One region of the Vreelandella aquamarina genome, then DNA from elsewhere that is predicted to be linked to it. Evidence: predicted binding sites of a transcription regulator. Region 1 holds the regulator's gene; each other region holds the start of a gene.

The links. The regulator LexA, encoded in region 1, represses DNA repair genes until DNA is damaged. The targets are predictions, from matches to a motif close to TACTGTNTANNTANACAGTA.
Region 2: CTT34_RS06085 (LexA family protein) is a predicted target of LexA. The motif match lies at 1,357-1,376, and genes of this name have one in related genera.
Region 3: CTT34_RS18400 (LexA family protein) is a predicted target of LexA. The motif match lies at 8,831-8,850, and genes of this name have one in related genera.

The regions. Positions count from the first base shown of each region.
Region 1 covers NZ_CP024621.1:1,687,907-1,698,232, forward strand. The annotation lists gene upp (uracil phosphoribosyltransferase) at 1-284, shown strand, start outside; gene CTT34_RS08170 (uracil-xanthine permease family protein) at 372-1,601, shown strand; gene mobB (molybdopterin-guanine dinucleotide biosynthesis protein B) at 1,624-2,172, shown strand; gene moaC (cyclic pyranopterin monophosphate synthase MoaC) at 2,191-2,985, shown strand; gene moaE (molybdopterin synthase catalytic subunit MoaE) at 2,989-3,465, shown strand; gene CTT34_RS08190 (ribonuclease J) at 3,469-5,070, opposite strand; gene purU (formyltetrahydrofolate deformylase) at 5,344-6,198, shown strand; gene CTT34_RS08200 (energy-coupling factor ABC transporter permease) at 6,216-6,887, shown strand; gene lexA (transcriptional repressor LexA) at 6,921-7,601, opposite strand; gene CTT34_RS08210 (TetR/AcrR family transcriptional regulator) at 7,828-8,505, shown strand; gene CTT34_RS08215 (L,D-transpeptidase) at 8,483-8,998, shown strand; gene nagZ (beta-N-acetylhexosaminidase) at 9,084-10,094, shown strand; gene CTT34_RS08225 (hypoxanthine-guanine phosphoribosyltransferase) at 10,138-10,326, shown strand, end outside.
Region 2 covers NZ_CP024621.1:1,230,870-1,241,195, reverse strand. The annotation lists gene CTT34_RS06095 (patatin-like phospholipase family protein) at 1-129, opposite strand, end outside; gene CTT34_RS06090 (alpha/beta fold hydrolase) at 158-1,048, opposite strand; gene CTT34_RS06085 (LexA family protein) at 1,412-1,855, shown strand; gene CTT34_RS06080 (Y-family DNA polymerase) at 1,852-3,237, shown strand; gene CTT34_RS06075 (sodium-dependent transporter) at 3,160-4,623, opposite strand; gene CTT34_RS06070 (YbfB/YjiJ family MFS transporter) at 4,687-5,910, opposite strand; gene CTT34_RS06065 (M20/M25/M40 family metallo-hydrolase) at 6,101-7,360, shown strand; gene CTT34_RS06060 (hypothetical protein) at 7,740-7,955, shown strand; gene CTT34_RS06055 (MipA/OmpV family protein) at 8,311-9,099, shown strand; gene CTT34_RS06050 (type 1 glutamine amidotransferase domain-containing protein) at 9,176-9,862, opposite strand.
Region 3 covers NZ_CP024621.1:774,508-784,833, forward strand. The annotation lists gene alaS (alanine--tRNA ligase) at 1-503, shown strand, start outside; gene CTT34_RS03795 (aspartate kinase) at 610-1,860, shown strand; gene csrA (carbon storage regulator CsrA) at 2,053-2,241, shown strand; tRNA gene CTT34_RS03805 (tRNA-Ser) at 2,366-2,458, shown strand; tRNA gene CTT34_RS03810 (tRNA-Arg) at 2,489-2,565, shown strand; tRNA gene CTT34_RS03815 (tRNA-Arg) at 2,634-2,710, shown strand; gene CTT34_RS03820 (tRNA dihydrouridine synthase) at 2,960-3,964, opposite strand; gene CTT34_RS03825 (OadG family protein) at 4,092-4,349, shown strand; gene oadA (sodium-extruding oxaloacetate decarboxylase subunit alpha) at 4,442-6,247, shown strand; gene CTT34_RS03835 (sodium ion-translocating decarboxylase subunit beta) at 6,260-7,582, shown strand; gene CTT34_RS03840 (IMPACT family protein) at 7,659-8,276, opposite strand; gene CTT34_RS18400 (LexA family protein) at 8,306-8,761, opposite strand; gene ccmA (cytochrome c biogenesis heme-transporting ATPase CcmA) at 9,034-9,654, shown strand; gene ccmB (heme exporter protein CcmB) at 9,710-10,326, shown strand, end outside.

The DNA.
Region 1 (10,326 bases):
CGAAGTTCGCCAACGACATCGAAGAGCGGATGGCGATCGTGATCGACCCGATGCTGGCGACCGGCGGTTCCATGGTGGCCACGTTGGACATGCTGCGTGAGCGCGGCTGTGAGCATATGAAAGTCATCGTTTTGGTGGCTGCCCCTGAAGGGATTAAACGGGTGCAAGATGCTTATCCTGATGTAGAAATCTACACCGCGTCGGTGGATGACCGACTCGATGAGAACGGCTACATCGTCCCCGGTTTGGGAGATGCCGGCGATAAGATTTTCGGAACGCGTTAAGCGCTCCGCCTCTAAAGGCCCCTTACGCATCGCGTTGGGGGCATTTTTTTGCCTCCGTGATGAATAACAGACCCCAGGAGTGGTGTGATGACAACGAGTGCGAGACAAGAGTCTTGGCCAAAAATGCTGCTGACCGGCGCGCAGATGCTATTCGTCGCCTTCGGTGCGCTGGTGCTGGTGCCTCTATTGACCGGGCTAGATCCCAGCGTGGCGCTCTTTACCGCCGGGCTAGGTACGCTGGTGTTCCATGGTGTGACCAAGCAGAGCGTGCCGGTCTTTTTGGCCTCATCGTTTGCCTTCATTGCCCCGATACAGGGGTCCATTGCCAGCTTTGGCGTGTCGGCCACCTTGGGTGGATTGATGGCAGCAGGCCTGGTGTATGTGGCGATTTCCCAGGCGGTGCGGTTGAAAGGCACCGCTTGGCTGCATCGCTTGCTGCCTGCCGTGGTGGTTGGCCCCGTTATCATGGTGATCGGCTTAGCCCTCGCGCCGGTCGCCGTCAGCATGGCCACCGGGGAAACCAGTGACCAGATTGGCTACGGTCAGGCGATTTTTCTTTCCATGGCGAGCCTGCTGGTCACTCTAGTGCTAGCAGTGTTTGGGCGCGGCATTCTGCGCCTGGTGCCTATCATGGGGGGCATCGCGACAGGCTATGCCCTGGCACTCATCATGGGAGTGATCGACTTTACGCCGGTGCGGGAGGCTGCCTGGCTCTCGTTACCCAATTTTACGGCCCCTAGTTTTCATTGGGCGGCCATTCTCTTCATGATTCCTGTAGCGATTGCACCCGCCGTCGAGCACATTGGGGACATGGTGGCCATTGGTTCGGTCACGCGCACCAACTACATGGAAAAGCCCGGCTTGCACCGAACGCTGCTGGGCGACGGTTTGGCCACCACGGCTGCGGCGCTATTTGGCGGGCCGCCCAACACGACTTACTCTGAAGTAACCGGCGCCGTGACGCTGACCAAAGCGTTCAATCCCGCCTACATGATGGTAGCGGCGGTCATCGCGATCGTGCTGGCGTTCGTGGGTAAGCTAGGGGCGCTGCTGCAAACCATTCCTGGCCCGGTCATGGGGGGCATCATGACGCTGCTGTTTGGTTCGATTGCCGTGGTGGGAATGAACACCCTGGTGCGCGCGGGGCAGTCGTTGACGGCGGCGCGTAACTTGGTGGTGGTGTCGCTGATCTTGGTGTTCGGGATTGGCGGCATGCAGTTTGGCGGTGGGCAGTTCACGCTCCAGGGTGTCAGCTTGGCGGCGCTGGTGGGCATTGCGTTAAACTGGCTGTTGCCTGCTGAAAAAGAGGGTGAATGACCCGTGGCGCTAATGGTGAATTATGAGTGATACCCTACACTGCCCGTTTCCCGTATTGGGGGTGGCAGCCTGGAGCGGAACCGGCAAAACCACGCTGCTAGAGAAGCTTTTGCCTAAGCTGCGTGAACAGGGCCTTTCGGTGGCGGTGATCAAACACGCCCATCACCAGTTCGATGTGGATCAGCCCGGGAAAGATAGCTACAAATTGCGCAGTGCTGGCGCAGCGCCCATGCTGATTGCATCGCGCCAGCGTTTTGCGCTCATGCAGGAAACGCCCGGGCAAGAGGAGCCCGATCTTGCCTACCTGTTGACGTTGATGACCCCCCACGCGCCTGATTTGGTGATAGTGGAAGGGTTCAAGGCTTGGCCCATTCCCAAACTGGTGCTCTACCGCGACGGTATCGGTGATCCGGCGATTTTGTCCGATCCGTGGGCCCAGGCCGTCGCGCTGAGCGGTGAGCCGCCCGTGGCGCTGGCGCCCTCCGTTACGCGCTTGAATTTGAATCAACATGAAGAGATTGCTCGCTGGGTAAGCGAGTGGGTCGACCAACAACGCCGCTCTTTGGCTTGATGATGAAAAGGTGACACCATGCAGTTAACCCACCTGAATGCGCACGGCGAAGCAAATATGGTTGACGTCGGCGATAAGCAAGAAACCCGTCGAGAGGCGGTCGCCTCCGGGCGTATCGTTATGCAGCCCGCCACCTTGAAGTTGCTAAGTGATGGGGCGCTGCCTAAAGGCGATGTGCTGGCCACGGCCCGCATCGCCGGTATCCAAGCGGCCAAGCGAACCCATGAGCTCATTCCGCTTTGCCACTCACTGGCGCTATCCAAAGTGGCGGTAGCGTTCGATATCGACCATGACCAAGGGTGTGTGAACGTGTCGGCCATGTGCCGCTTGAACGGCCGCACCGGCGTCGAAATGGAAGCGCTGACCGCGGTGTCGGTCGCATGTTTGACGCTGTATGACATGTGTAAAGCGGTCGACAAAGAGATGCGTATCGAGGCAATACAGCTGGATAGCAAGCAGGGCGGTCAGCGCGGCGATTACCGCCGGGAAATGACCGCGCCCATCGTCACCGGTGAAGGGGCTGCGGGCGAGGTGAGTCTCGGCGAGCGCTGCGCCTCCCCCTGTGTGCGGGTCAAGTTTCTGGCCGAACTGCGTGAGCGTATCGGTGAGAGCGATCTGGCCATTGGCTTGGACAAGCTGCCAAGTCGCGATGTCGCTGGCTTGAAAGCGGCGCTCAGCGCTCAAGACACGCGTTTTGCCGTACTTGCCGATCAGCGGACGCTATGTGCCATCAACCAGGTAATGGCTAATGACAGCGCACGCATTACCGATGAAGACGAAGTGGCCTTTTTTCCGCCGGTCACCGGAGGCTAAGCCGTGTCCGTTCACGAACCGACAGCGCCAGACATTGCGGTAGCGGTACAGCCCGCGCCATTTTCCATGGATTATGGCTATGAAAGTGCGTTGCGCCAGCGTACTGACATTGGCGCGATCGTTACCTTTACCGGGTTAGTGCGAGATTTCAACGAAACGCCTGACGTCACCGGCTTGACCCTGGAACACTACCCAGGCATGACCGAGCGCATCTTGACACAGATTGCCGAGCAAGCTTGGCAGCGCTGGTCACTGCAAGCGGTGCGGGTCATTCACCGGGTGGGTGATTTGTCCCCTGGGGATCCCATCGTGCGGGTACTGGTCGCCAGCGCGCACCGCCGTGATGCGTTCGAGGCGTGTGATTTCATCATGGATTATTTGAAAACGCAGGCACCCTTTTGGAAGAAAGAGCACTCTAAACAGGGAGCTTACTGGGTGAAAGAGCGCGACACCGACCAGCAGGATGCTGCTCGGTGGTAGTACTCAAGGCTCGTCGTTCAGCTCTTCGATGGTCGGCATTTCGGCGGCCATGATCTGCAGGTGCACGTCCGGCATATGCTGTAAGTGGTTCGCTAGCCAGTGCACCAGCCTTGGCTGAAGCGCATGACGCAAATCGGCCAACGTATCTGCCGGGATCTCGTCGAGCTGGTCATCCAGCCACTCGCTGAAGCTATCTTCGTCCATGGGGCTGGCGCCGCTGGCATCTAGCATCAAGCGCCCGATTCGGCACCAGCCGGTCTCTGTGGCAGCGACCGGCAGAGCCAGAAAGAGGCTGCCTCGGCGGGAAGAGGGCTGGCCAATATCCAAGCCGGGGTGGGGCACCACGCTATTTTGGTTGACGATGCAAGGGGGCTGCGGATAGCGCGTCTCGCAGCGCAATCCCTGGTGGTCGAGCACGAGCATGTCACCATTTACGGGTGCCAGCGGTGCTTGAATACCTAGCTCTTCGGCCAGCGCCTGATGCGCCGCTTGGTGGCGAGCCTCGCCGTGCACCGGCAGTAGCATTTTGGGTCTGACCCACTGATAGAGCTTTTTGAGCTCTTCCTGAGCGGGGTGGCCGGTGGCGTGAAGCTCGGGATGATTCGTTTCATCGAAGAGCGTGACATCGAGTTGCAACAAACGTTTTTTAAGCTGCTCAATGGGGCGCTCATTGCCCGGAATGGCTTTGGCAGAAAAAATGACGCTATCGCCTGGCTCCAAGTCGACGAACGGATGGCGTCGCTGGGCCAAACGCTGTAAAGCGGCGCGCGGTTCGCCCTGGCTGCCGGTGGCAATAATCACGACCTCTTCGGGGGGGAGGTAACCAAGGTCGTGGGCGGGCACTAGGGGCGGAAAGTCGTCCAAGTAGCCAAGGCCTCGGGCCACACTGACCATGCGCTCCATCGAGCGGCCCATCAGGCTAACCCGGCGGCCACATGCCTGGGCCGCTAAGCCGATGGCCAACACCCGCGCCAAATTACTGGCAAAGCAGGACACCACTACGCGGCCTTTGCAGGCTTTCAGCGTGGTGGCCAGTGCCTTGGCGACGTCTCCTTCGCTCGCCGACTGTCCCGGCATGGGGGCATTGGTAGAGTCACCCACCACCAGATCTACCGGCGCCAAGGCTCGAAACTGTGCCGCACTGACCGGCGCACCGATGAGCGGCGTTGGATCGAGTTTCCAGTCTCCCGTGTGCAGGATGCGGTAATCTCCCGCTTGCATCATGATGGCGCAGCTTTCGGGGATGGAGTGGGTAACGCTGAGATAGCGAAGGGTGAATGGACCGCTCTCCACCGCATCCCCTGGTTCGATGATCTGAATCGCTGCGCTACTGAGCTGGTGTTCGGCAAACTTGTAGCGAAGTAGTCCCGCCGCCAGTGGCGTGGCAAAGATCGGGCAGCCCCATTTAGGCCACAACCACGCTACGGCACCGATATGGTCTTCATGGCCGTGCGTAATGAACAGCGCCTTAGGTACGATCTTGAGCGCTTCCAAGGTATCCGTGTTGGGTACTTGAAGCGGGGAGTTCGGCAGGTCTTGGCGAATCATCATGCCGCAATCGACGGCGATCCACTGATCGTCGTATCCATACAGCGTAAGGTTCATTCCAATTTCGCCACAGCCACCTAGCGGCAGTAGGCGCAGAGGCGGGCGGCGACGGGGACGAAGTTGAACGCGTGATGGATGCATCAGTTATGAAAAGCCTAGAAAGTAATCCCTTAACTATACGGGATGCGGGGGGCGGGTAACAATCATCGCGGCACCTGACCACGGTGCTTCATCATCCGGCTTACGTTACACTAAGGTCGCTACAGAGTTTACCTGCCGCCCGGCAGGTGCTTGGCGAGCGTGCCGTTAAATACGTTAAGAGTGTTTGTGATGTCTCATTATTACCGGTTAGTTGTTTCCTGCCCAGACCAAGTGGGCATTGTGGCGCGTGTCTCAAGCTTTATTGCTCAGCAGGGTGGTTCCATTACCGAGGCAAGCCAGCACTCGGATTTAGAGACTGGCCGCTTTTTCATGCGCTATGAAATTCTGGCGGACTCACTCGGCATGTCGGCAGAGGCGCTGCGTTCCGCGTTCGAACCCGTCGCGGCGGAGTTCGATATGCAGTGGTCGCTGGTGGATACCGAGAAACGCCGCCGCGTGGTGTTGATGGTATCCCGAGAGTCTCACTGTTTGGTCGACTTGCTCTACCGCTGGCAGGCAGGGGAGTTGGATTGCGATATCGTCAGCGTGATTTCCAACCATGACGATATGCGTTCGCTCACCGAGTGGTACGGTATTCCCTACCATCATGTGCCGGTCGATCCTGCCAACAAACAGCCGGCGTTCGACCAGGTGCAAGAGCGGATCGACGCGGCCCGTGCAGACTGTGTCGTGCTGGCCCGCTATATGCAAATACTGCCGCCCTCGTTGTGCGAGCGCTATGCAGGTCGAGTCATCAACATCCACCACAGCTTCCTGCCGTCGTTTGCCGGTGCCAAGCCCTACCATCAAGCCTATGAGCGGGGCGTGAAGCTGATCGGTGCGACATGCCACTACGTGACCGAAGAGCTGGACGCCGGGCCGATCATCGAGCAAGACATTCATCGGGTCAGCCACTGTCATACGCCTACCGACCTCGTTCGGTTTGGTCGCGACGTGGAGAAAGCGGTGCTGGCTCGCGGCTTGCGTTGGCACTTGGAAGATCGCGTACTCATCCACGGCAATAAGACGGTCGTCTTTAGTTAATCGATTCTGGGGGCGCTATGTCCTTTGCACAAAGCGTATTGGCACCGTGGGCGCTCGTGATGAGTGGGTTGTTGTCACTGGGTGTGATGGGCTGGTGCGTTTGGCTGCGCCCCTGGCAACCTCTTCTGGATGATCCGGCGCTTCAGCACCGCTGGCTGGCCGCAACCCTGATCGTCATGCTGTTTTGGCAGCTACGTGCGCAAGCGGTGGATTGGCTGACGCTGCATTTGGTCTTTACGGTACTAATGACGCTGGTATTCAAAATGCCGTTAGCGCTCATCAGCAACCTGATGATCAACGTTGCCATGGTGGCGATTGGACGAAACGACTGGGCCCTGCTGGGGGCAAACGTGCTGGTCACCGGCATCGTACCTGCCATGGTGACAGGCGTGGTGTGGCGGCTGGTTGATCGCCGGCTGCCGGATAATTTGATGGTCTTTCTATTTGCCTGTGGCTTTTTTGGTGCGGCGCTGTCGACATTGGTGGGTGGACTGTCGGCGGTGGCGCTCATCCTCATGGCGGGCACTGACCCTGAAGCCGTGTATCTGGCTCAAGAGTATGCCCGCTTTTTACCACTGCTGATGCCTTCCGAGGCCTTCATTACGGGGATGCTGCTCAGCATCCTGCTGGTCTACCATCCGAACTGGGTGGCCACGTTCAATGACCACCGTTATATCGACTCCCAGTAACGCAGGCGAGTGTATGCAGAGCGTCGGTGAGGATCAGCCCAGTGCCTGACCGTTGCCTCCACGAATTACCCCAACGCCGACGCCTTCGATATCCAGTTGCTGCGTGCGCAGATCGATCTCGATGGGGGCAAAGTCGGCGTTCTCGGCAATCAACGTCACTTGATGCCCCTGGCGTTTAAAACGCTTGACCGTGACTTCGTCTTCTAGTCGTGCTACCACGATCTGACCATCCCGCACGCGGTCGGTACGGTGAACGGCCAGTAAGTCGCCTTCCAAAATGCCGACATCTTTCATGGAGAGGCCGCGTACCCGCAATAAATAATCGGCCTTGGGCGTGAAGTACTCGGCAGGCAACGGGCAGTAACGGTCAATGTGCTCGGCGGCCAGAATCGGGCTGCCAGCGGCCACTTCACCAATCACGGGCAATCCGTTGGGGAGAGGGTCAGCGGCGACCGATGCTGTGGCAGGGGCTGGCGTATCGGCAGGTTCCAGCGGCTCTTGATTAGGCAGACGGATCCCACGGGACGTATTACGAATAATGCGAATGGCCCCCTTGCGCTCTAACGCGCGCAGGTGCTCTTCCGCTGCATTGGGAGAGCGGAAGCCAAGCGCTTTGGCGATTTCGGCGCGCGTTGGCGGATAACCCAGCTCACCCATGGTCTTAACGATGAAATCAAATACGTGCTGCTGACGTGCTGTGAGTGGACGCGACATACCAAACTCCAAAACAGTGAAAAGACAGTAGCTACATGTCGGCTTAATCAGTATGTGGTTAAGTATACAGTATGTTGCTCTGTCCAGTACATGGCGAGGACCACGAAAGCTAGACAAACATGAAACCCGTCAATGACTAGGCACGAATTGGATAAGAGATTGAGCCAGCAAAGCGAATGGCATAGTATTCAGCGTTGTTTAAAACACCTGTTTTTTGGAGGGCGTTATGGCCCAGTCGGATACGGTAACGCGTATTTTGGATACGGCAGAGGTGCTATTTGCAGAGCGAGGCTTTGCCGAGACGTCGCTGCGCAATATCACTAGCAAGGCGCGGGTCAATTTGGCCGCCGTGAATTACCACTTTGGTTCCAAAAAGGCGCTGATTCAAGCGGTGTTCGCCCGCTATCTCGATCCGTTCTCGGCGCGCTTTCATACCGCACTGGATGAACTAGAGGCGCGCTACCAGGGCCAGCCGATTCCCCTAGAAGTGTTGCTGGAAACCATGGCGACCACGGTGCTCGCCGTTCCCGCCGAGCGCAATAGCTTAAAAGTGTTCATGCGACTGCTAGGGTTGGCCTACAGCCAAGCGCAGGGACATTTGAGGCGTTACATCCAGCAGCAGTATGGTGATGTGTTCACCCGTTTTACGGAGCTGGTGCGCAAAGCGACGCCGGATCTGCCGGACGCCGAGCGCTTCTGGCGGCTACACTTTATGTTAGGAACGGTAATATTCACGCTGTCAGGGCTGGATGCACTGCGCGATATTGCTGCCAAGGATTATCAAGAGCAGGTCACGGTGCGTGATTTGGTGCGACGGCTGCGTCCTGTCGTAGTGGCGGCCATGAATGCACCGTTACCCGCTGTGGTTGAAGAGGGTCACCATGGTAACGCCCAAGCTAGCTGAGCTGCCGCCAACACGCGGGGGTTGGATAGAGATCGATACCCAGCGCCAGAGGCTGTGCTGGTGGCAAGGGAACGACATTCAGCATGAGTGTGCGATTTCGACGGGGCTGGCAGGCGTGGGGCAGGAAGAGGGTAGCGGTCAAACACCGCTTGGCTGGCACTATGTGCGAGCGTCGATTGGCCGCGGTTGTCCGGATAATGCCGTGTTTCGTGGTCGCCGCTGGACAGGCGAAGTCTTTTCGCCAGAGCTTGCGGCCGCGCACCCCTCGCGCGACTGGATTTTGACGCGCATTCTATGGCTGTGCGGGTTGGAGCGGGGTGTGAACCGCGGAGGGAGCGTGGATTCCCAGCGGCGCTATATTTATCTGCACGGTACCCCCGAGGACCAGCCCATGGGCGAGGCCGCTTCTCACGGTTGCATACGCCTGCGCAATGACGATTTACACTTCTTATTCGACCATGCCCAGCCCGGTACGCCGGTTTGGCTTCATTAAGCCCATTGATGCGGCGTCCTGCCAGAATTTTGACACGCTAAGCGGTTAGTCTAGAATGGCGCCCTTTTTTGTTGGATTCACCACCATGACGCAACCCATCGGCCCGGTCATGCTTGACCTAGAAGGGCCACAGTTATCCAACGCGGAAAAGCGCCTGCTAAAAGATCCCGCCGTGGGCGGTGTGATTCTGTTTGCCCGTAACGTCGAAGACGCATATCAAGTTCGCAAGCTGTGCGAGAGCATTCGTCGTGTGAGAGGCGATTTGCTGCTGGGGATCGATCAAGAGGGGGGGCGTGTCCAGCGAATCAAGCAGGGCGTTACCCGGTTACCCGCCATGGCGCGTCTTGGTGAGCTGTTCGCCACCGACCCAGTAGCAGGTTTGAGCCTCGCCAAAGATACCGGCTGGCTGTTAGGCATGGAGATGGCCGCCTGCGGGCTGGATATTAGCTTCGCTCCCGTATTGGACGTGGAAAGTGGCGTGTCCAGCGTGATTGGTGAGCGCAGCTTCAGCAGTGACCCGCTTCACGTGGCCAAACTTGGCCATGCGTTTGTCGAAGGCTTGCATGATGCCGGCATGGCCGCCGTGGGTAAGCACTTTCCCGGCCATGGGGGCGTGGCGGCAGACTCCCACGTGGCGCTACCCGTCGATGACCGGACGCTGGCGGAATTGAAAGCCCGCGACCTCGTGCCGTTTCGCGAGTTGGCGAGCGTCTTGAACGGCATCATGCCGGCCCATGTGATCTATTCGGCTTTTGACAAACGTCCCGCCGGATTTTCGCCAACATGGCTGGGCATGCTGCGTGAATCGCTCGGGTTCAAAGGGTGTATTTTCTCGGATGATTTGAGCATGGCCGGTGCGCACGAAGCCGGTGGCCCCGCGGAGCGCGCCAAGGCAGCTCTGGCGGCTGGCTGTGACATGCTGCTGATATGTAATGATCGTGCGGCGGCTCTTGAAGTCGTTCACGCCTGTGACGGGGTGTTGAACAAACGTCCTGCCAAATTACGTTACGGTCGCGCAAGGCCAGAGCTCGATGCTTTGGCTGCGCTTGGTCGCTGGCGGCGCACCCATGCCAAACTCGACGCGTTGGCACACTGATTTTTATACCGTTATCTTTTTGAAGGCTTTGTGGAGAAGTAGCATGTCCAAGTTGGATACAGAAGCGCTTGAATCGCTGGATTCCATGCGTGAGTTGATGGATAACGCCGACTGCCTGATTTCGCAAGAACAGGTAGAGCGGGCGCTGGATCGCATGGCAGAGGAGATCACGCGTGACTTGGGCGACAAGCTGCCGGTGTTTTATTGCGTCATGAACGGTGGGCTCATCACG
Region 2 (10,326 bases), 460 kb from region 1:
ACCGATATGGGCGTACCCTCTTGCACCGCCGCTCCCCAGCACCAGGGCCACTTTACGACCGCTCCCCAACGCTCTCCCCGTCAACTGGCTAACCACGTTCTGCCCCTCCTTTTTGGCATGGTGTCTCATACGCACACGTCGTTCTTGTGTTCCAACGTTAACTGGCCGTGTGGCCTTCCCGGCAAATCACCTCGGCCACGCGCTCGACGGCCTGCGGCTCCAAATGCAAATGGTGACCGCCAGCCAGCACGTGCCGAGTGAGCTGCGGCACCGCCTGCCGCGCCTGGGCTGCCCAGGCACGCTCGCCCAAAATGCCCTGCTCTCCTTCTATCAATAGCACCGGTGCGCGAATCTCGCTCAGTACCGCTAGCACTTGCGGCGGTGTAAAGCGCACCAGAGAGGGCTTGAGCAGGCGGCTGTCGGTACGCATTTGCACTTTGCCATCGGCCGTGGCTTGAGTATTACGCTCGACCAGCGGCGTGGCGGTGATGCTATCCAACGGCGTGACGCCGCCCGCCACCCGGGCCGCAATGGCACTTTCCAGGTCGGGGTAGCGCGGTGTGCGAGACGAGGAGCGCCGGTGAGCGATGATGCCTTTACGCAGTTGGCTGGCCGTCTCTTCTGCCGACGTATTGAGCGCGCCCAACCCGTCCAGCAAAATCAGTCGCGCTACTTTTTCCGGCAGCGCGGCCGCGACCAAGCAAGAGACCGCCGCGCCCATGGAGTGCGCCAGCAGCGTGGTCTGCTCGAGGCCTAGGGCATCCATGGCATCCAGCACATCGTGGGTGTAGTCCCAAAGCGCGTAGTCGCTGCCAGTCGGGGCATGAGCGGAGTGCCCGTGGCCTCGAAAATCGATCGCCACGATGCGAATGCCCAGCGCGCTCACCAAGCGTGGGGCCAAGCGTGTAAAGCTGGCGGCATTATCCAGCCAACCATGCAGCGCCAGCCAGGTGGGTGCGTCGTACTGCCCCCAGCTCAATGCCGCCAACCGCCCACCGGCCAACGAAAGCGGCTGAGGCGCCGCGCCTACTCGGGAAGCGTCGTTCATAACAATGGGTCTCACTGCGAAAATCTGGCGCGTCTGATGATGCGCCTAAATGTGAACATTACGATGCAAACATTGCGGTGCAAACGTTGTGGCTCAAACGTTACCATGCTCGGCGCAGCGCTTGTGCTGCTTTTACGCGGCCATGGGCCACGACGCCGTTCATTTTTTGATGGAGATTGCCATGAAACCTCGCCGCGATACCCGCGTTCGCAACCTTGTGTTCTTTATTACAGTCATCAGTGCTTTGGTCGTGGGGCTGTGGCTGGCTCGCTAAGGGCAGTGCTTGCAATTTTTGCCTCGTGAATAAATACTGTTTATATATACTGTATATAAACACACTATTTATTCTTGAGGATACCGACGATGCCGTCTCAACTCGCCCCCGTTGCGACAGCCTTGCCGTTAACGTCTCAGCCGCTGCCGTTTCCTCCCCAAACGGGCCGCGCCGGCATTAGCGGCTTTCCCTCCCCCGCCCAAGATTACGAGCCGCGCACCCTCGATCTCAATGCGCGGCTGATCAAACACCCCACCCAAACGTTTTACCTCACCGCCACCGGCGACAGCATGGAGGGCTGGGGAATCTTCGAAGGCGATTTACTGGTCGTCGACCGCAGCGTGACGCCCCGCTTAGGGCATATCCTCGTGGCCATGTTCGACGAGGAAGTGCTGATCAAGCGCTACGCACTATATCGCGGCACGCCCCACCTCTGCTCTGCCCACCCCCACTATCCGCCGCTGCCGCTAGAAGGCACTGACTGCCAGCTATGGGGCGTGGTGCGCGCCGTCATTCACGAGTACTTGCCATGATCGGGTTAGTGGATGCCAATAACTTCTATGTCTCCTGCGAGCGGGTGTTCAACCCCGCGCTAGAGGGCAAGCCGGTTGGCGTGATGTCGAATAACGACGGCTGTGTGATTGCTCGTTCGGAGGAGATGAAAGCCATGGAGATCGCCATGGGCACGCCCGCGTACCAGTTAGAGGGGCTACGCCGCCGTGGGGCGATTCATCTGCTCTCTTCCAACTACGAGCTGTATGGCGATATGTCGGCACGGCTGGCCCAACTGCTGCGCGATGCCTGCCCCGAGGTCGCCCCCTACTCCATCGACGAGATGTTCATTTACCTGGATGGCTTCGACGATGCCCAGTGCCAAGCCATCGGTGCAGCGCTGCGCCGCCGTATTCGTCGCCATTTAGGGCTGCCCGTGTGCGTGGGCCTTGCGCCGACACACACGCTATCCAAGCTTGCCAACCACGTGGCCAAAAAGCAGCCGCATTACGAGGGAGTGTGCTTGCTTCACGGCGAGAGCCTTACCACGCAGGTAGTGCTGAAACAGCTCGCTGTTAGCGAGGTATGGGGCGTCGGTCGGCGCTTGGCGGAGCGGCTAGCGGTCAGCGGCATTCGCACTGCCTGGGATCTGCGCGAGTGCGACCCCAAGCAGCTGCGCAAACGCTTTTCCGTGGTACTGGCACGCACCGCGCTGGAGCTACGCGGTACGCCCTGCCTAGAGATGAACGCCGTGGAGCAGCCCCGCCAGCGCATCATGACCTCCCGCTCGTTCGGCCAATCCACCGGCGTAAAAGAGGAGCTGCACGCCGCCCTACGCCGTCACGCCCAGCGAAGTGCCGAAAAATTGCGCCAGCAAGGCAGCCTGGCCCGCGCGGTGATGCTTTTTTTAAACACCAACCGCCACCGCAAAGATCAGCCGCAGCTCTCGCCCAGCGCGATGATTCCCCTCGCTGCGCCCACTGACGATACCCGCCTCATTCTAGAAGCCGTGCGTGAAGGGCTCGATCAGATGTATCGCCCCGGCTACACATTCATGAAAGCCGGCGTCATGCTGCTGGACTTGGTGGATGCGCAGCAGTACCAGCTCTCTTTGCTGCAGCCCACGACCAAGGCGCACCCGCAGCTGATGAAGACGGTCGACGCCATCAACCAAAAGATGGGGCAAGGCACGCTGCGCTTTGGTATGACCGGTGCCGACGCGCCTTGGCAACTGCGCTGCGCGCATCGTTCCAGGCGTTACACCACGTGCTGGGATGAGTTAATGGAGGCAGGTACTCACCCTGGCGCGATTGCCGACGCCAGGGCAAGGCGAGAAAAACAGCGCTTAGCGGGCGGAAAGCGCTTGGCGAAGACGCGGGCTAATGGCTTCACCGATCACGGCAATGAGTACCAGCAGCGCTAGCAGCACCGGCCAATGGGCGGCAAACGAGACCTGATACAGGCCCAAGGCATCGACAAAGATCACCAGAATGCCCAGCGGGCTGACGTAGCGCACCATGGCCAACCACAGCGCATAGGGCAGCGGCGCTAGCCCCAGCTCGTCGCGGAACGTCTCGCTTTTCAATACGAAGCCCGCCAACAGCACCATGCCCAGACCGCCCAGCGGCATCATCCAGCGGGAGGTGAGGTAATCCAGCCAGTCAAAGACGTTCTTGCCTGCCATCGTCCAGTCGGCACCCAGGTTGAACGACAGCATCGCCAGTGTGCTGATCAGCCACAGCACGATGCCAGTGGCCCAGGCAGCCGACTTACGGCTCATGCCTTTGTTATCGCACAGCCACGAGACCGTCGCTTCCACCATGGAGATCGACGACGTGAGCGCGGCCATGGAGAGCATCAAGAAGAACAGCACGCCGAAGAGCGTCCCCATGGGCATTGCTTGGAACGCCAGCGGCAAGCTCATGAAGATCAGCCCTGGGCCTTCGCCGGGGTTCATGCCGTTGGCAAAAATCACCGGGAAGATCGCCAGCCCGGCCATGAGCGCTACCACGGTATCCGCCACGGCGACGCTGAGCGTGGTGCGGCCAATGGAGGTGCCTTTGGGCAGGTAGCTGCCATAGGTCAGGATCGCTCCCGACGCTAGCGAGAGCGTAAAGAACGCATGACCCAGCGCCGCCAGCATCCCTTCGCTGGAGAGGCTACCCGCCTTGAAGGAGAACAGGAAGCGCACCGCGTCACCAAACCCGCCGGAAAACACGCCAAACACGATCAACAGCAGCAGCATGAGTACGAGGCCAGGCATCATCCAACTGACGTTTTTTTCGATGCCCTCTTGAACGCCTTTGCCGACGATGACCATAGTCAGCAGCGTGACCAGCGTACTCCATCCCCCCAGCGTCAGCGGGTTGGCATTGTTGGCCCCAAACACGGCCGCCATGTCGTCGACGCTGGTGCCTGCCAAACCGCCGGAGAGCATTTTCCACAAGTAGGAGAACGACCAGCCCGCCACCACGACGTAGAACGACAAAATCATGAAGCCGCACAGCATGGCCATCCAGCCCAGCAGCGACCAAGCGGACGAGCGGCCAGACTCGTTTACCACCCGGCGAATGGCGTCGATGGGGCTACCGCGCCCTCGGCGGCCAAAGGCAATTTCCGTCATCATGACCGGCACACCTACCGCCAAGATACAGGCCAAATAGACCAGCACGAAGGCCCCACCACCGTATTCACCGGTGATGTAAGGGAATTTCCAAATATTGCCGAGCCCTACCGCTGAGCCTGTGGCTGCCAGCATGAAGCCCCAGCGGCCCAGCCACTGAATGCGAGGTTGTCCCGAAGACGCCATGACCTTCCACCCTATCGGAAAAAAGCGCCTATCCTAGTGGATTTTGCCGCGAATGCCCACGTATCACGGCGTGGCATAGCTGGCTTTGGCTTCGGTATCTAGCCGCTGGGCGGTTTGGTCGACGCGACGCAGCCACGCCAACAGCAAGGCACCCAACCCCACAAAGCCACCCGCTAACCACAAGCCGACATCGTAATGGCCGGAGGCTTCCGCGAGCATGCCGGTGAGCGCAGGTGCCACAATCTGCGCTGCGCCGTAAGCCAACGTCATTTGTCCCATCAAGCGGGCGGGGCTGGCGGGGTACAGCCTACCCGCCATGGTCAGCACTAAACTGACGCACCCCAGGAACGTGCCGCCATAGAGCACTGCGCTAATCAAAACGCCCGGTAACGTTGGGCTGATCGCAGGCAGCACAATGCCGACTACCTGCACCATCATGGCCATAATCAGCGCGCCTAAGTAACCAATCCGCCGCGCGATTAAATCCCACAGCATCACGGCGGGTGCTGCGGCCAGCCCCACCAGCGCAAAGGCCCAGTTTCCGGCTCCGGCCAGCAGCGGTTCACGCTCCACAATCGCGACCAAAAACGTTGCGCTGATCACATAGCCATAGCCCGCACAAAAGTAGGAAGGCAGCATAAAACGCATAAAGGTGCGGCTAGGCGGCGTTGCAGGTTGATGACTGGCAGCGCTGCCTACCACCGGTTTCACCGGACGCGGTAACCAGCACCAGGCAGGCACCAGCAGCACCGCCCCCAACGCGCTAAAGCCCCACCACTGCGCTTGCCAGCTCATTGGCAGCGCCAGCATTAGCTCTACTGCTAAGGCCGCGACCACAATGCCAATGCCGACGCCTGCAAAGTGGATGCCCAGCTCGCCCCGCTGATGGTGCTGAATCAGCCAGTGCAAAATCAGCCCTGATGCCAACAGCATCGAGCCGCTGCTAGAAAGCCCCGCCAAAAAGCGCAGCCCCGCCCATACCCAAAAGTGCTCGGTTAGCGCCATACCGGCGGTGGTTAACACGGCCAGCACTAAGCCAATGCGAAACAGCGTGTCCTTCAAATAAATCGTGCGAATAGAGGCCGCCAGCACCGCTCCTAGCATATAGCCAGCGTAATTCAACGCTGCTAGCCAACCGCCATCGGCATCACTGATCCAGCTCTGCTGCTGCATCACCGGCAGTAGCGGCGTATAGGCAAATCGCGCAATGCCGATACATAAAATTTGGCTAAATACCCCCGCCAACAGCACTTTAAAGCGCTGGGCCTGAACACTTCTAGTAGGCATGGACACTCCCTCGTCGTGACTATTTTTGTTGTGGTAGTGTGGCTTAAATAGGTAGCCAGCTATCTTCCATCATACGCGGAAACCAGTGCCGTACTATCGGCTAAACGTGGCATGGAGAAGCAGCGCATTAGCGCTCGGAATCTGGCAGACTAACTCTCACGTTCACTACCCTCATAAGCGAGTAAGCACCATGAGCGATACTGCAAAACCCTGGACGCAATCGATGCCCGACGCGCAGTTCAAACTGATGCGCGACATTTTGGCAGCTCCCAGCCCGGTAGGCCTGGAAGGCGCGATGACCTACGGCGTGCTGAAGCCTTACTTCGAGCGCTTCGCCCCCAGCGACTGGCACTTGCACCAGTTCAAAGGCAACGCGGGCGTGGTACTGGATACGCACCCGGGCCGTGATGATATGTTCAAGCTGATGATCATCGGCCATGCGGACAAAATCCGCATGCAGGTTCGCTCGATTGGTGAAGACGGCAAAATCTGGATCAATACCGACTCTTTCCTGCCCGGCGTATTGATCGGTCATGAAGTGACGCTGTTCAGCGAAGACCCGGACGCCCCCGGCAGCTACCGCAGCATCGAGGGCGGCACGGTAGAAGCGCTGGGCGCGATCCACTTCTCCGACCCTGCCCAGCGCGATGGCAGCAAAGGCATCAAGAAAGAGCAGATCTACCTCGACCTGCAGATTCATGGCGAGAACAAGAAGCAGCAGGTGCTGAACCTGGGCGTGCGTCCGGGCGACTCGATCATCTTCAACCGCCCTATCCGCCAAGGCTTTAGCCCGAATACGTTCTACGGTGCGTATTTAGATAACGGCCTGGGCTGCTTCGTGACAGCGGAAGTCGCGCGTCTGATCGCCGAAGCAGGCGGCACCGAGAATGTACGGGTCATGTTTGCCATTGCCAGCTACGAAGAGATTGGCCGCTTCGGCAGCCGCGTGCTGGCCGGTGAGCTAAAGCCCGATGCGCTGATTGGCGTGGACGTGAACCACGACTACGTAGCAGCACCCGGCATTGGCGACAAGCGCATGCAGCCGCTGGAAATGGGCAAAGGCTTTACGCTATCGGTGGGTTCGATTGCCAGCGAGCAGCTCAACCGCATCATCGCCAGCGCCGCTAAAGAGCAGGACATTCCCATGCAGCGGGACATCGTGGGTGTGGATACCGGCACTGATGGCATGGCAGGCGTCCTGGCCTCCATCGATAGTGCAGCGACCTCCATGGGGTTCCCGATCCGCAATATGCACACCATTTCGGAAACCGGTAACACCCAAGACGTGCTGGCAGCGGTTCACGCGCTGCACCACACCATTCAAGCGCTGGATGCCCTGCCCAATCTTAAGCGGGCGTTCTTGGATAATCACCCGCGTCTCGATCAAGCCAGCCCGCTGGCTCACCAAGGCAGCGCCAAACCCGGTAGCGACGAAGAAGTCTCCGCTTAATTAGCATAAAAAAACCCCGGCCAAACATGGCCGGGGTAGCAGTGACTCCTCCGTGATCCTTCTTCACGAACGTCCTGTTCGTGCATCCCTGGTCTTACAAGCGCTCCGTGCTTGCTCTTACTCCTTGACACCCTCCCTGTGTTACTGCCCACCATGAACTTTATATGTGTCAACGACATTAACGTGAGATAGAAAACACCGCACTTTTATTAAATTTTTTGACGCTTCCCTCTGCCATTCGCCCAAAAACGCCTGCGCATGCTTTTTATAGCGCTTTGTGTCAGCGCTACCTATACTTTTTGAGCATCCTTCGTGATGCTTCTCTACACGGACGTTACCACGCCTGAACCCATTCACCCCCTAGCGGTAGGAGGTCAGCGTGCGACATATCATGATCAGTTCGAAAGTCCACGGTGTGGATATCATGTGCCGCCACTGCGGCAATGCAGAATCCGCCACAACACCGTACCTCAATCGGTTCCGGTTGGAAGGCACCGGTAAAGACAGCGTGCTGCTGCGCTGTTTAAGCTGCCAAACGGCAGTGTCAGCACCCATGAGCCAGCTCAGCACTCTGTTCTATCACTACGCCTGTTAATGGCCTTTGCAACGGCCGCGACCACAGCAACAGTCCGTACGTTGCTGGCTCATAAAAAAACCCCGGCCATCGCTGGCCGGGGTTTCATCAGGTCCTCCTTAATCTTACGTCACGAACGTCCTGTTCATGCTTCCTTGTGCGCCGCAAGCACTCCCTGCTTGCACTTCCTTGTAACGCCATCCCTGCGTTATGTGCACACAGTGCGCCCTATCACGGCTCAGTTATCTAACCTGGGATATGAAACGCAAAAAGTTTTTCGTGTCATCGCCGGGCGCGCTCACTCGCGCTTGCGCAGGCGAGTGAGAAAAACATACCATCACGTACGTTTGTTACTCACAAGGACATACCCGTGACCATGAATCTCTCAACGTTTTCTGCCTCTGCTTCATCCACGCGCCTGGCTCCTTACCTCGCAGCAGCCTTCGGGGTCATGCTGGCGACCCCTGCCCTGGCTAATAGCTGGGAAGGTACCGTGGGCGCCGGTGCGGCCTACGCCCCCGACTATCTGGGTAGCGATGATTACGACGTACAGCCGCTACCGGTACTGAACCTCACGTACGGTGACGATGTTTCCATCAACCTGCGCGACGGGATCGCTTGGCACGCTCTCCGCCAAGGTGACTGGACCGTGTCGCCATATATCGGTTACACCTTCGGGCGAGACAACGAAGGCGACATCAGCCGCTTCGAGAAAGTGGATGGCGGCGCGACCCTTGGCCTGCGTGTCAGCTACCAGCAGGGCATGTGGCGCTACAGCATCGCGGGCAGCACGGCGGTGACGGGAGATGTCGAAGGCGCTAACTTCACGGGTGAGGCGGCCTTGCGACTGCCCATGAGCGAGCGCGCGCTCTTCACGCTGACGCCCAGCGTGAGCTACTCCAACGAAAAGTGGACCGAATCGTTCTTTGGAGTTTCTGCCCAAGATAGCGCACGCAGCGGCATCGCTCCTTACTCACCGGATGGCGGCTACTGGCGAGCAGGTGTCAATGCTTCTCTGAGTTACGCGCTCACCCGGGAATGGACCGCCACGGGCTTCGTAGGCACGACCGTCCTCACCGGCAACGCGTCGGATAGCCCCATCGTGGATGAGCTGGGCAGTGACTGGCAGGGGTTGGGTGGCGTATCGCTGACCTATCGGTTTTAGCATCTGACCGGCCACTCGCACAGGTATCAAAAAGGCGGGCTCAACGGCCCGCCTTTTTTCGCTGTCACGCCATGGCTTAGCGCGTGAACCACGCCATCAGCGCTTCTGCCGTGGGTGCAGAGGAAGGCGGGTTCTGGCCGGTGATCAGTTGGCCATCTTCACGTACGTAGGGAGTGAAGAGATCGGCTTTGCTATAGATACCGCCGCACTTCTGCAACGCATCTTCCACCAAGTGTGGGACCACGTTAGTGAGGCCAACCGCCTCTTCTTCACCGTTGGTGAATCCGGTGACTTGACGGCCTTTCACCACCGGTTCTCCGTTGCTGTCCTTGGCATTCACCAGCACGATAGGCGCGTGGCAGACGGATGCCACCGGCTTACCCTGAGCGATGAAGGTTTCGATCAGTTTGATGGAGTCTTTGTCATCCACCAAATCCCACAAGGGGCCGTGACCACCGGGATAGAACACGGCGTCGAAATCATCAGCGCTCATGTCGCTCAGGCGGTGAGTGTTCGCCAATTCGGCTTTCGCCACCTCATCTTGCTGGAAGCGACGGGTTTCGTCGGTTTGGCTATCTTCCGCATCGCTTTTGGGGTCCAGCGGCGGCTGTCCACCTTTGGGTGAGGCAAGCGTCACTTCTGCTCCCGCATCCTTGAATACGTAGTAAGGCGCTGCCAGCTCTTCCAGCCAAAAGCCGGTTTTTTCGCCTGTATCGCCGAGCTGATCGTGCGAGGTCAATACCACTAGAATACGCTTGCTCATCTCGATGCTCCTAATAGTGAAGAGTGGGATAGCGTGGTGCGTTGCTTCACCTACGTTGGGGCGATCATGGTGGGTTACAAGCCCCCTCCACGTCTCGTGTATAGAAAATCCCTCAGTGCCAACGCTCGGATAACGCGATGTTTTCACGCCAATAGATAACACGTAGCATCATTTACGTACTATTCAAGTACAATAAAGATACAATTTAATCTTGTACATTATTTATCCCTAACCTATAGTTAAACACGTTCGCGGCAGGGATACCGCGTCACAAGGGAATGAACGCTAAGGAACAGCGAGATACTGCTCATGGAAAGAGCATGCTCAGGAAGAGCCATGTAACGCCAAGGAAGGAGCACGCTCAGGAAGAGCTAAGTGATGACCATGGAAGGCTAGGTACTGGAAGCATTGGTGCTTAAAAAAGCGTCCTCATTTATGAGGGCGCTTTTTCATGGGCGCCATGT
Region 3 (10,326 bases), 910 kb from region 1:
CGCGCGTGCAGCGCCTGGGCGAGCGTTTGAAAACCAAGCCTGAACAGGTGGAAGCCCGTGTCGAATCACTGGTGGAGCGCAACCGCAGCTTGGAAAAAGAGCTCGAGCAGCTCAAAGCGAAGCTGGCGAGCGCGGCGGGCAGTGACATGCTCAGCCAGGTGCAGGACGTCGGCGGTGTGAAGCTGCTGGTGACCGAGCTGGAGGGCGTCTCTGGTAAAGACCTGCGCGGCGTACTGGATCAGTTGAAGAACAAGCTGGGCTCCGGCGTCATCCTGCTAGGCACGGCCGACAAAGCCGCCGGCAAAGTCAGTCTGATTGCCGGGGTGACCGCCGACTTGACCGATCGGGTCAAAGCGGGCGAACTGGTCAACCATGTGGCCTCCCAGGTAGGCGGTAAAGGGGGCGGTCGCCCCGACATGGCACAAGCGGGCGGCAGTCAGCCAGAGGCGCTGCCGGATGCGTTGAACAGTGTCCCGGCTTGGTTGGAAAACACGCTTCGCTAAATAGAGAGGCCGGTGGCATTATTTGCCATCGGCCTTTTTGCTAGTTAGGAAACTTAGCAACAACAATATTCACCCTCCATTCCCGAACGTAAAGGAAAAACGGCATATGGCACTATACGTACAGAAGTTCGGCGGCACCTCGGTGGGCTCTGTCGACCGTATCAAGGCCGTGGCGGAAAAAGTGAAAGGCTTTCGCGACCAAGGCCACCAGGTCGTGGTCGTCGTCTCCGCGATGAGCGGCGAAACGAACCGCCTCACCGATATGGCTCACGCCCTCAACGAAGACCCCGCGCCCCGTGAAATGGACATGCTGCTTTCCACCGGCGAGCAGGTCACCATTTCCCTGCTGGCCATGGCGCTGCAGCAAATTGGCGTTCCGGCAACCTCGCACACCGGTGCTCAGGTGGGAATTCTGACGGATAGCGCCTACACCAAAGCGCGTATCCAGCGCATCGAAACCGACGACCTGAAGTCTGACCTGGACGAAGGTAAGGTCGTGGTCGTGGCCGGTTTCCAGGGCGTGGACGAAGACGGCAATATTACCACGTTGGGCCGTGGCGGCTCGGACACCACCGGGGTGGCTCTGGCAGCGGCCCTTGGCGCTGATGAGTGCCAAATCTATACCGATGTGGACGGTGTTTACACCACCGACCCTCGCGTCTGCTCCAAAGCGCAGCGCCTTGAAAGCATCACCGTAGAAGAGATGCTCGAACTCGCCAGTTTGGGCTCTAAAGTGCTGCAAATTCGCGCGGTTGAATTCGCCGGTAAGTACAACGTACCGCTGCGGGTGCTGTCGAGCTTTGAAGACGGCCCGGGCACCCTGATTGTTGCTGACTCAGACCAAGACGAGGATTCTATGGAAGAACCGCTAATCTCCGGTATCGCCTTTACCAAAAACGAAGCCAAATTGACGCTGTTGAACACCCCAGACGTTCCGGGTGTGGCTTCCCGTATTTTGGGCCCGATTGCCGATGCCAACATCGAAGTCGATATGATCGTTCAGAACGTCGCACCGGCTGGCGACTACACCGATTTCACCTTCACCGTGGCGAAGGGTGACTACAAGGCCACCAAAAAGCTGTTGGAAGAGACAGTTATTCCTGACCTGGGCGGCGGCGAGCTGCGCGGTGACGATAATATTGCCAAAGTGTCACTGGTGGGCGTCGGTATGCGCTCTCATGCGGGTGTCGCCTCTAAAATGTTTCGCGTATTGGCCGATGAAAACGTCAATATCCGTATGGTCTCCACGTCCGAAATTAAAATTTCTGTCGTGATTGACGAAAAACATATGGAACTTGCTGTCAACGCCTTACACAAAGCATTTGGTCTCGATAAATCCGATATCGAATCTGAATAACAATTGTGGCCTAAACCTTCTACGCTGAAGGTACTCGCTGCCGTGTGGTGGTGAGCTTTCTTTCAACGGGAGGTTAAGGTGTCATAGGGGCCAAAGCCATTGGTGGCAGGGGGCACCATGCCGCATAATGGCGTGGTGGCCCCCGTTGGCGGACACATCCCGTTGTATAAACGTCTGAGAAGGAGATCAGCCATGCTCATCCTAACCCGCCGCGTTGGCGAAACACTGATGATCGGTGATGAAATCACCGTCACGGTGTTAGGTGTGAAAGGTAATCAAGTACGCATTGGTGTGAACGCACCGAAAGATGTCGCGGTTCACCGTGAAGAGATCTATCAGCGTATTCAGCGTGAACGTAATAGTGAAAGCGAAGCAGAGTAAATGGCCGCCTGTGTCACGCTCATTAAAGAGCGTTTAAGCGGTAATATCAGGGCGGCGCGAAAAAAATCGGAATAGGACTGGACACCAGTCATCATAATCGGTAATATTCGCGCCGTGCCGTTGAGGAGAGGTGGCCGAGTGGCTGAAGGCGCTCCCCTGCTAAGGGAGTATAGGGTTTATAGCCCTATCGAGGGTTCGAATCCCTCTCTCTCCGCCAACTGCATCATGTAGCATCGCAATTTGATATGCGCCCGTAGCTCAGCTGGATAGAGTACCTGACTACGAATCAGGTGGTCGGAGGTTCGAATCCTCCCGGGCGCGCCAAGTTGCAAAGGTAAGTATTTGATGTTACACTGTTTTCATTGTTTTACGCAGTAAGCAATGACTGAAAAGCGCCCGTAGCTCAGCTGGATAGAGTACCTGACTACGAATCAGGTGGTCGGAGGTTCGAATCCTCCCGGGCGCGCCAGATTCCAAAACCCGCTCTCATAGGAGAGCGGGTTTTCTGTTTTCTAGCCTGACTATCGTGGCTCGCGCGGTAGTCTTGCGATCGTGTAAAGCGCCCCCGCATCTTTGCGGAAGGGCGCTTTTTTTTTGGCCCGTAACGCGCCAAGGGAGAGTGCCGGGTAGCGAAAGCAGTGATGCGCCTAAAAAAGCGCCTGGAGAGGCGCTTTAAATCGGCTGGGGGGAAGGTAGGGGTGGGGCGTGCTCGACAGCCTTAGGCGGGTTCGCAGGCGTTAAGTGCGCTTGCGCTAGGGATCAGGCTACCCAAAAGTGTGTCCAGGTCGGTCAAGCGCTTCAGGCGCTGAAAATGCAGGTTGGCTTCGGCGTTGCCCTGGCGCATCTGGGCAAGCCACTGCTTTACCAGAGATACGACCACGCGGTCAGGAAGATGTTGGCGCTGTAGGGCGGCGTACTCTTGCAGTACGCTGGCGCGCATTTCCCACGTGGTGTCCGCCAAGCGTTCGCCGGTTTGCTGCCAGTGGCGAATACGAGGGGCGAGCCAGGGGTCTGCCAACGCACTGCGCCCAAGCATCACATCGCAGCAGCCTGAGAGCGTGCGGGCCTTCCAGTAATCTTCCAGGGTCCAAATGTCGCCATTGGCCACCACGGGGATAGATACGTGGTGGCGCACTTTGCCGATCCACTCCCAGTGCGCCGGCGGACGATACCCTTCGTCTCGCGTTCGCCCATGGACGACCAGGCGCGCCGCGCCGCCCGCCTCAGTGGCCTGCGCACACGCCACTGCCAAGCGACGATTGGCAAACCCCAGTCGAATCTTCGCCGTCACCGGGATGTCACCGTCTAGCGCGTCCGCGACCGCTTTCACGGCGCGATACACGCGGTCGGGCTGGCGCAGCAGTGAGGCGCCGCCGTCGTGGCGGTTGACGAGCTTGGCAGGGCAGCCAAAATTGAGATCGATACTGATTGCGCCCAGCGCCAGCGCTTGGCGCGCATTCTCGGCCAAGGCCTGAGGGTCGGAGCCCAGTAGTTGCAGATGCACCGGCACGCCGCTGGGCGTGGCGACGGGGCACTGCTGTAATTCGGGGCAGTGTTTATAAAACACACGTGGGGGGAGGCGCGTGTCGACGACGCGGACGAACTCCGTTACCGACCAGTCAAAACCGGCCTGTCGAGTGAGTAGGTCACGGGTGAGCGCATCGATGACGCCTTCCATCGGTGCGAGACCGATCTTGCCTTTATGTAGTAAATTAACAACCATGACTTCCACTATGGCGCGATTGCATTCTATTCTGGATGTGGCAGGTTAGTGTATTACCCTTATTGCGCCAAGCGCCGTTGGAGGCGTTTGGTGTGCCAATAACCCTATAAAATAAGGAGAGCACGCTATGCAAGGGTCGGAGTTGCTCCAAGAGGGGCTCGCTCTAATGGGTCTTGGTATGGGCTTTGTTTTTGTTTTTCTTACTATTTTGGTCATTAGCGTCACGCTAATGTCAAAGCTGATTGACCGCTTTCAGCCTGCCCCTGTGGCTGCGCCAGCGGGCCGAAAAAGTGGGAAAACTCCCGCCAGTCAGGGCCAAAACGACGAAGTCGTCGCAGTGATCAGTGCTGCGGTGCATCGTTATCGTTCGTCTCGCCGTCCGTAAGCGGCACGTTCCCGCGTGTCCATTTCGCTCCTGATGCAATTTTTTTGTTAAATTTACTACAAATTCATAACGCCAAACTGTGAGCCATGACCATGAATGAAATAAAACGTCCTCTGGGAATCACCGATGTGGTACTGCGCGATGCGCATCAATCTCTGTTTGCCACGCGCCTGCGCTTGGACGACATGCTGCCCATTGCCGAAAAGCTGGATAAGGTCGGCTACTGGTCGCTGGAAACCTGGGGTGGTGCCACGTTCGATGCGTGCATCCGCTACCTAGGGGAAGATCCGTGGGAACGTATTCGCGCCCTGAAAGAAGCCATGCCGAACACGCCACAGGCGATGCTGCTGCGTGGTCAGAACCTGCTGGGTTACCGTCACTACGCTGATGACGTCGTCGATAAGTTCGTCGAGCGGGCCAAAACCAATGGGGTCGACGTATTCCGTGTGTTTGATGCGATGAACGACCCGCGCAACCTGGAACGCGCCATCAAAGCGGTGCGCCAAGTCGGCGGCCATGCACAGGGCACCATTTCTTACACGGTAAGCCCGGTACATACCCTGGATAGCTGGGTCGATCTTGCGAAGACCATTGCTGCAATGGGCGCAGACTCTCTGGCTATCAAGGATATGGCGGGGCTACTCACGCCGTACACGGCGTATGATCTAGTCACGCGTCTGAAAAAAGAGCTCTCTATTCCGGTTCACCTGCACTGCCATGCGACCACAGGCTTATCGACCTCGACCATTTTGAAAGCGGTCGAAGCAGGAGTCGATAACGTCGACACCGCCATCTCCTCCATGTCGATGACCTACGGCCACAGCCCGACGGAATCGGTGGTCGCCATGCTAAAAGATACCGACCGCGACACTGGCTTGGACCTAGAGTTGCTGGAAGATATCGCTGGCTACTTCCGCGAGGTGCGTAAAAAATACGCCGCCTTCGAAGGTTCGCTGCGCGGTATCGATTCACGCATTCTGGTGGCCCAGGTTCCCGGCGGCATGCTCACCAACATGGAGAGCCAGTTAAAAGAGCAGGGCGCTGGCGACAAGCTGGATGACGTGCTGAGTGAAATCCCCCGCGTCCGCGAAGATCTCGGTTTCATTCCGTTGGTGACGCCCACGTCACAAATCGTGGGTACCCAAGCGGTCATGAACGTCATGATGGGCGAGCGCTACAAGTCGATCTCTAAAGAGGTACAGGCGCTGCTGAAAGGTGAATACGGCTCTGCCCCAGCACCCTTCAATGCCGAATTGCAAAAGCGTGTGCTGGAAGGCGGCGAGCCAATTACCTGCCGCCCGGCAGACAACCTCTCACCTGAGATGGACAAACTCGCCGCCGAGCTGAAAGAGAAAGCCAGCGCCGATGGCATTCGCCTTGCCGACGGCGAGCGGGAAGTGGATGACGTATTGACCTATGCGCTGTTCCCGCAGATTGGTTTGAAATTCCTCAAGAACCGCGACAATAAAGACGCTTTCGAGCCTGCGCCGGAAGCACCTCGCACGGCTGCGCCGGCCAAAGCAGAAACAGCCCCTGCCGCCGCACCAAGCGCTGGTGCTGGCCCGGAGACCTATACCGTGAAGCTCAACGGCAAGGCGTACGTGGTCGAGGTGTCGGAGGGGGGGGAGATTGGCAACATTCAAGAGCAGTCCGACGCCCAGCCCGAAGCCGACGCCCCGGCACCCAGCGGTGTCAGCATCGATGCGCCGCTGGCGGGTAACATCTTCAAAGTGAACGTGCGGCCAGGCGACCAAGTGGCCGAAGGCGATGTCGTGATCATTCTGGAAGCCATGAAGATGGAAACCGAAGTGCGTGCCAGCAGCGCCGGTACGGTGTCGAAAGTCAACGTCAGCGAAGGCGATAGCGTGGCCGTTGGCGATGCGCTGATCGAGCTTTAAGGGCTTTTCGGAATGGATAAATTAATCACTCTATGGGAAGGCTCCGGGCTCTATAACCTGGAGCTTGGCCAAGCGGTCATGATCCTGGTGGGGCTTGGGCTACTCTACCTGGCGATCTACAAGAAGTTCGAGCCTCTGCTGCTGGTGCCGATTGGGTTTGGCGGTATTTTGGCCAACATTCCCGAGGCCGGTTTGGCGATTTCGGCGTTGGATCAAGCCATTGAAGTGGCCAAGCCCGCCGTGCTTGAGCAAATGGCGGCGGCGCTGGGCGCGACGCTGGACCCGCTGGCCGGTGTCGAGGGTTGGCGCGAGACCCTCAAGGCCATTGCCCACGACTCGGCCGCGCCGGATCAGCTGCGCGCTGCCAAAGACGTGGCGGTGAGCGTCGGCTACAGCGATGGCATGCTCTATAACTTCTACAAGGTCGCCATTGGCTCGGGCATTGCGCCGCTGCTGATCTTCATGGGCGTTGGAGCGATGACCGACTTCGGCCCGCTGCTGGCCAACCCGCGCACGCTGTTCCTGGGGGCGGCGGCGCAGTTCGGTATCTTTGCCACGCTGTTTGGCGCGGTGCTGCTGACGTCCATGGGCATCATGGATTTCTCGCTCAATCAGGCGGCGGCGATTGGTATCATCGGCGGGGCGGATGGTCCGACGTCGATCTACGTTTCCAGCGTGCTGGCGCCTGAGTTGCTAGGGGCGATTGCCGTCGCGGCCTATGCCTACATGGCACTGGTGCCGTTGATCCAACCGCCGATCATGCGCCTGTTGACCACCGAAAAAGAGCGCAAGATCACCATGACGCAGCTGCGTCCGGTCTCCAAGCTCGAAAAAGTGGTCTTCCCGCTGATGCTGTTGATTGCTGTGGCGCTATTTCTACCGGACGCGGCACCGCTGCTAGGCATGTTCTGCTTTGGTAACCTGATGCGCGAGTGTGGTGTGGTCGAGCGTCTTTCCGATACGGCGCAAAACGCGCTGATCAATATCGTGACGATCATTCTGGGGTTGTCGGTGGGTTCCAAGCTGATGGCGGAGAGCTTTTTGGCGTTCGAGACTCTAGGGATTCTGGGCCTGGGGATCGTGGCGTTCGGTATCGGCACCGCCGCCGGTGTCTTGATGGCCAAGCTGATGAACCTGGTCAGCAAAATGCCCATCAACCCGTTGATTGGCGCGGCAGGTGTGTCTGCCGTGCCGATGGCGGCGCGCGTGGCGAATAAGGTCGGTCTGGAAGCGAACCCGCACAACTTCCTGTTGATGCATGCCATGGGGCCGAACGTGGCTGGGGTCATCGGTTCGGCGGTGGCTGCCGGGGTAATGATCAAGTACCTGGGCTAGGCGGCTCGTTAGACAGCACGCCTGCCGCTATAGAACGCGGCTTACCGAGCAAGCGCTCGTGTAAGCCGCGTTTTTTTTATATTTGCTGTAGCTCAATGGCTGTTTTAAGACGATTTTCTAGGCCGCTGATATCCAGCTCGACATCCCGTGGCCAGCCGATGGTCAAACTCACGCCGTTGCCATCGTACGCTGCCTGTTGTACGGGCAGGCCCTGCTCGTCGCACCAAGCCCGGGCTTGCGCCTCGTGGGCGAAGCTAACTTTCAACTCATAGAGATCCCGCTCGACGACTTCCCGGGTGGGCAGCGTTTCGAGCCCGGCATTCACCGCCTGCGCATAGGCGCGGGCTAACCCGCCGGTGCCGAGCTTGGTGCCGCCAAAGTAGCGAATCACCACACAGCCAATCTCGCCGAGTTGGCTGCCCTGCAGCGCCTGAAACATGGGGCGCCCTGCGGTGCCGCCCGGTTCACCATCGTCAGAAAAACCGATGTGGGTTTGCTCGCCAGGCGGGCCTGCGATGAAGGCTGTACAGTGATGGCTGGCATTCGGATGGGCGGCTTTGGCCGCGTGTAGCAGCGTGTCGAAGGCGTCGGTGGTCGGGGCGTGGCACACCCAGGTCAAAAACTGACTCTTCTCGACGTCGATCTCGGCGGTGTGCCATGTATCAAGGGCTAAATCAGGAACTCGAAAACGCAACTAGGACTCCCGGCAGGGTGGATGACCAGTTAGTGATGCCGGGGGTCCGTGGCGTGTTGGGCCACGCCCATCACCATGCCCAGCACCTGAATATCACAATTATGCAGGAAGAGATCGGGCATGGCTGCATCTTCCGGCCATAAATGAATGCCCAGGCGACTAATGGAGAGCTGTTTTAGCGTTACCTCGCGCTGGTTGATCGTCGCAACGGCGGTCTCTTGATGAGCGTCGTGCTGGTGACGGTGAATGATGATGACATCGCCGTCGAACAGGTTGCAGTCGCGCATGCGGTCACCGCGAATACGCAGGGCGTAGGTGTTGCGACGTGTGACGCGAGGGGGTGTGCACGCTTGGCGCGTATGTGAGGAAGCGCTGCGAGACGCTAACGGGTGAGGCGTCGATGGCGCTACCGGTTGAGACAGCGTCTGAGGGGATACGTAAGAAGGGACGTGAGACGTTACCCGAGAGGATAGGCAGGTCGTCATAGTGTGTTCTCCCATGCAGCGCCCGTTGCCAAGGCGTTTGATTGAGTCGATACCTGTTGTTTTATTCTGTGGTGTCTATTCATACAGTGGTTACAGTATAAGCCTGTTTTTGCATACAGTGCTAGTCCTGTCTTTCGCTTGGCTCATCCGAAAGACGCTTAAGCCAGCATGGCTCTGGACCACGCTGCGACCCAAGACCGCAGAGCCCGACTGGCGGGAAAGGGCCTTTCCGTGTAGAGTTCGACCCAAAATCAATGTGCCTGGAGTGTCTTTTGAGCCTGTGCCTGCAAGCCCGACAATTGGCCTGTGAACGTGATGACCGTTGGCTGTTTGAAGGGCTCAATCTCGATATTCAAAGCGGCGAGATTGTGCGCATTGAAGGCCCCAACGGCAGCGGCAAGACGACCCTGCTGAAAATACTCTCTGGCCAATTAACCGATTACCGTGGCGAGCTTTACTGGAATGGCGAACCCATGCGCCAAGCCCGTGAACATTTTCTCGCTAATTTACTCTATTTAGGTCATGCCCCCGGTGTGAAGGCAGGTCTTTCGCCGCTGGAGAATTTAGCTTGGTATCAAGCGCTTAGCGGAGAAAAGGGCAGCGAGCCCGCACGAGAGGCGGCGTTGGCTGCCGTTGGGCTCGCCGGCTTCGAAGACGTGCCTGCCGGGCAGCTGTCCGCCGGGCAGCAGCGGCGTGTAGCGCTGGCGCGTTTGACCCTAACCCAGCGCGCGCTGTGGGTGCTCGACGAGCCTTTCACCGCGATCGATCGTCAAGGGGTGGCAGCGCTAGAAGCGCAGCTGGTGGCCCACGCGCAGTCTGGCGGCTGTGTGTTGGTCACTACGCACCATGCGCTGACCGAGTCACCCGTGCTTAGGCGTATTCAGCTGGGGTAAGAAGGAGACAGCGTTGCAACGTTCACACGCTCAACGGAGCACTCCCGAGGTGGTCATGCATGCCCCCCAGGGCGGTTTGATGGTGGCCATCAAGGCGACGCTTAAGCGCGACCTCACCCTGATGCTGCGCCGTCGTGGCGAAGTGCTCAATCCGCTGGTGTTCTTTGCGCTGGTGATTACCCTGTTTCCCATAGGGATTTCACCGGATCCAGAGCTGTTGGCAAGCATTGCGCCGGGGCTGTTATGGGTGGCCGCACTGCTCGCTGCCCTGCTTTCGCTGGATAGCCTGTTTCGCAGCGACTACGACGATGGCAGCCTCGAGCAGCTATTACTGGCCCCCCAGCCGCTGGCAGCGCTGGGGTTGGCAAAAGTGGCGGTACACTGGCTGCTGACCGGTCTGCCGCTCGCGCTCATGGCGCCCCTCTTGGGCATCATGCTGTCGCTTCCAGCGGGAAGCTACGCCGTGCTAGCGCTGTCGTTGGCACTCGGTACGGCCAGCTTGAGCCTGATCGGGGCCATCGGTGCCGCATTGACGGTGGGTCTAGCGCGGGGCGGTGTGCTGCTATCGCTGCTGGTGCTGCCGCTCTATATACCAGTACTAATTTTCGGCGCAGGTGCCGTACAGGCCGCGATTTTTGGCGATGGAATAGCCGCGCATTTGGCGATTCTAGG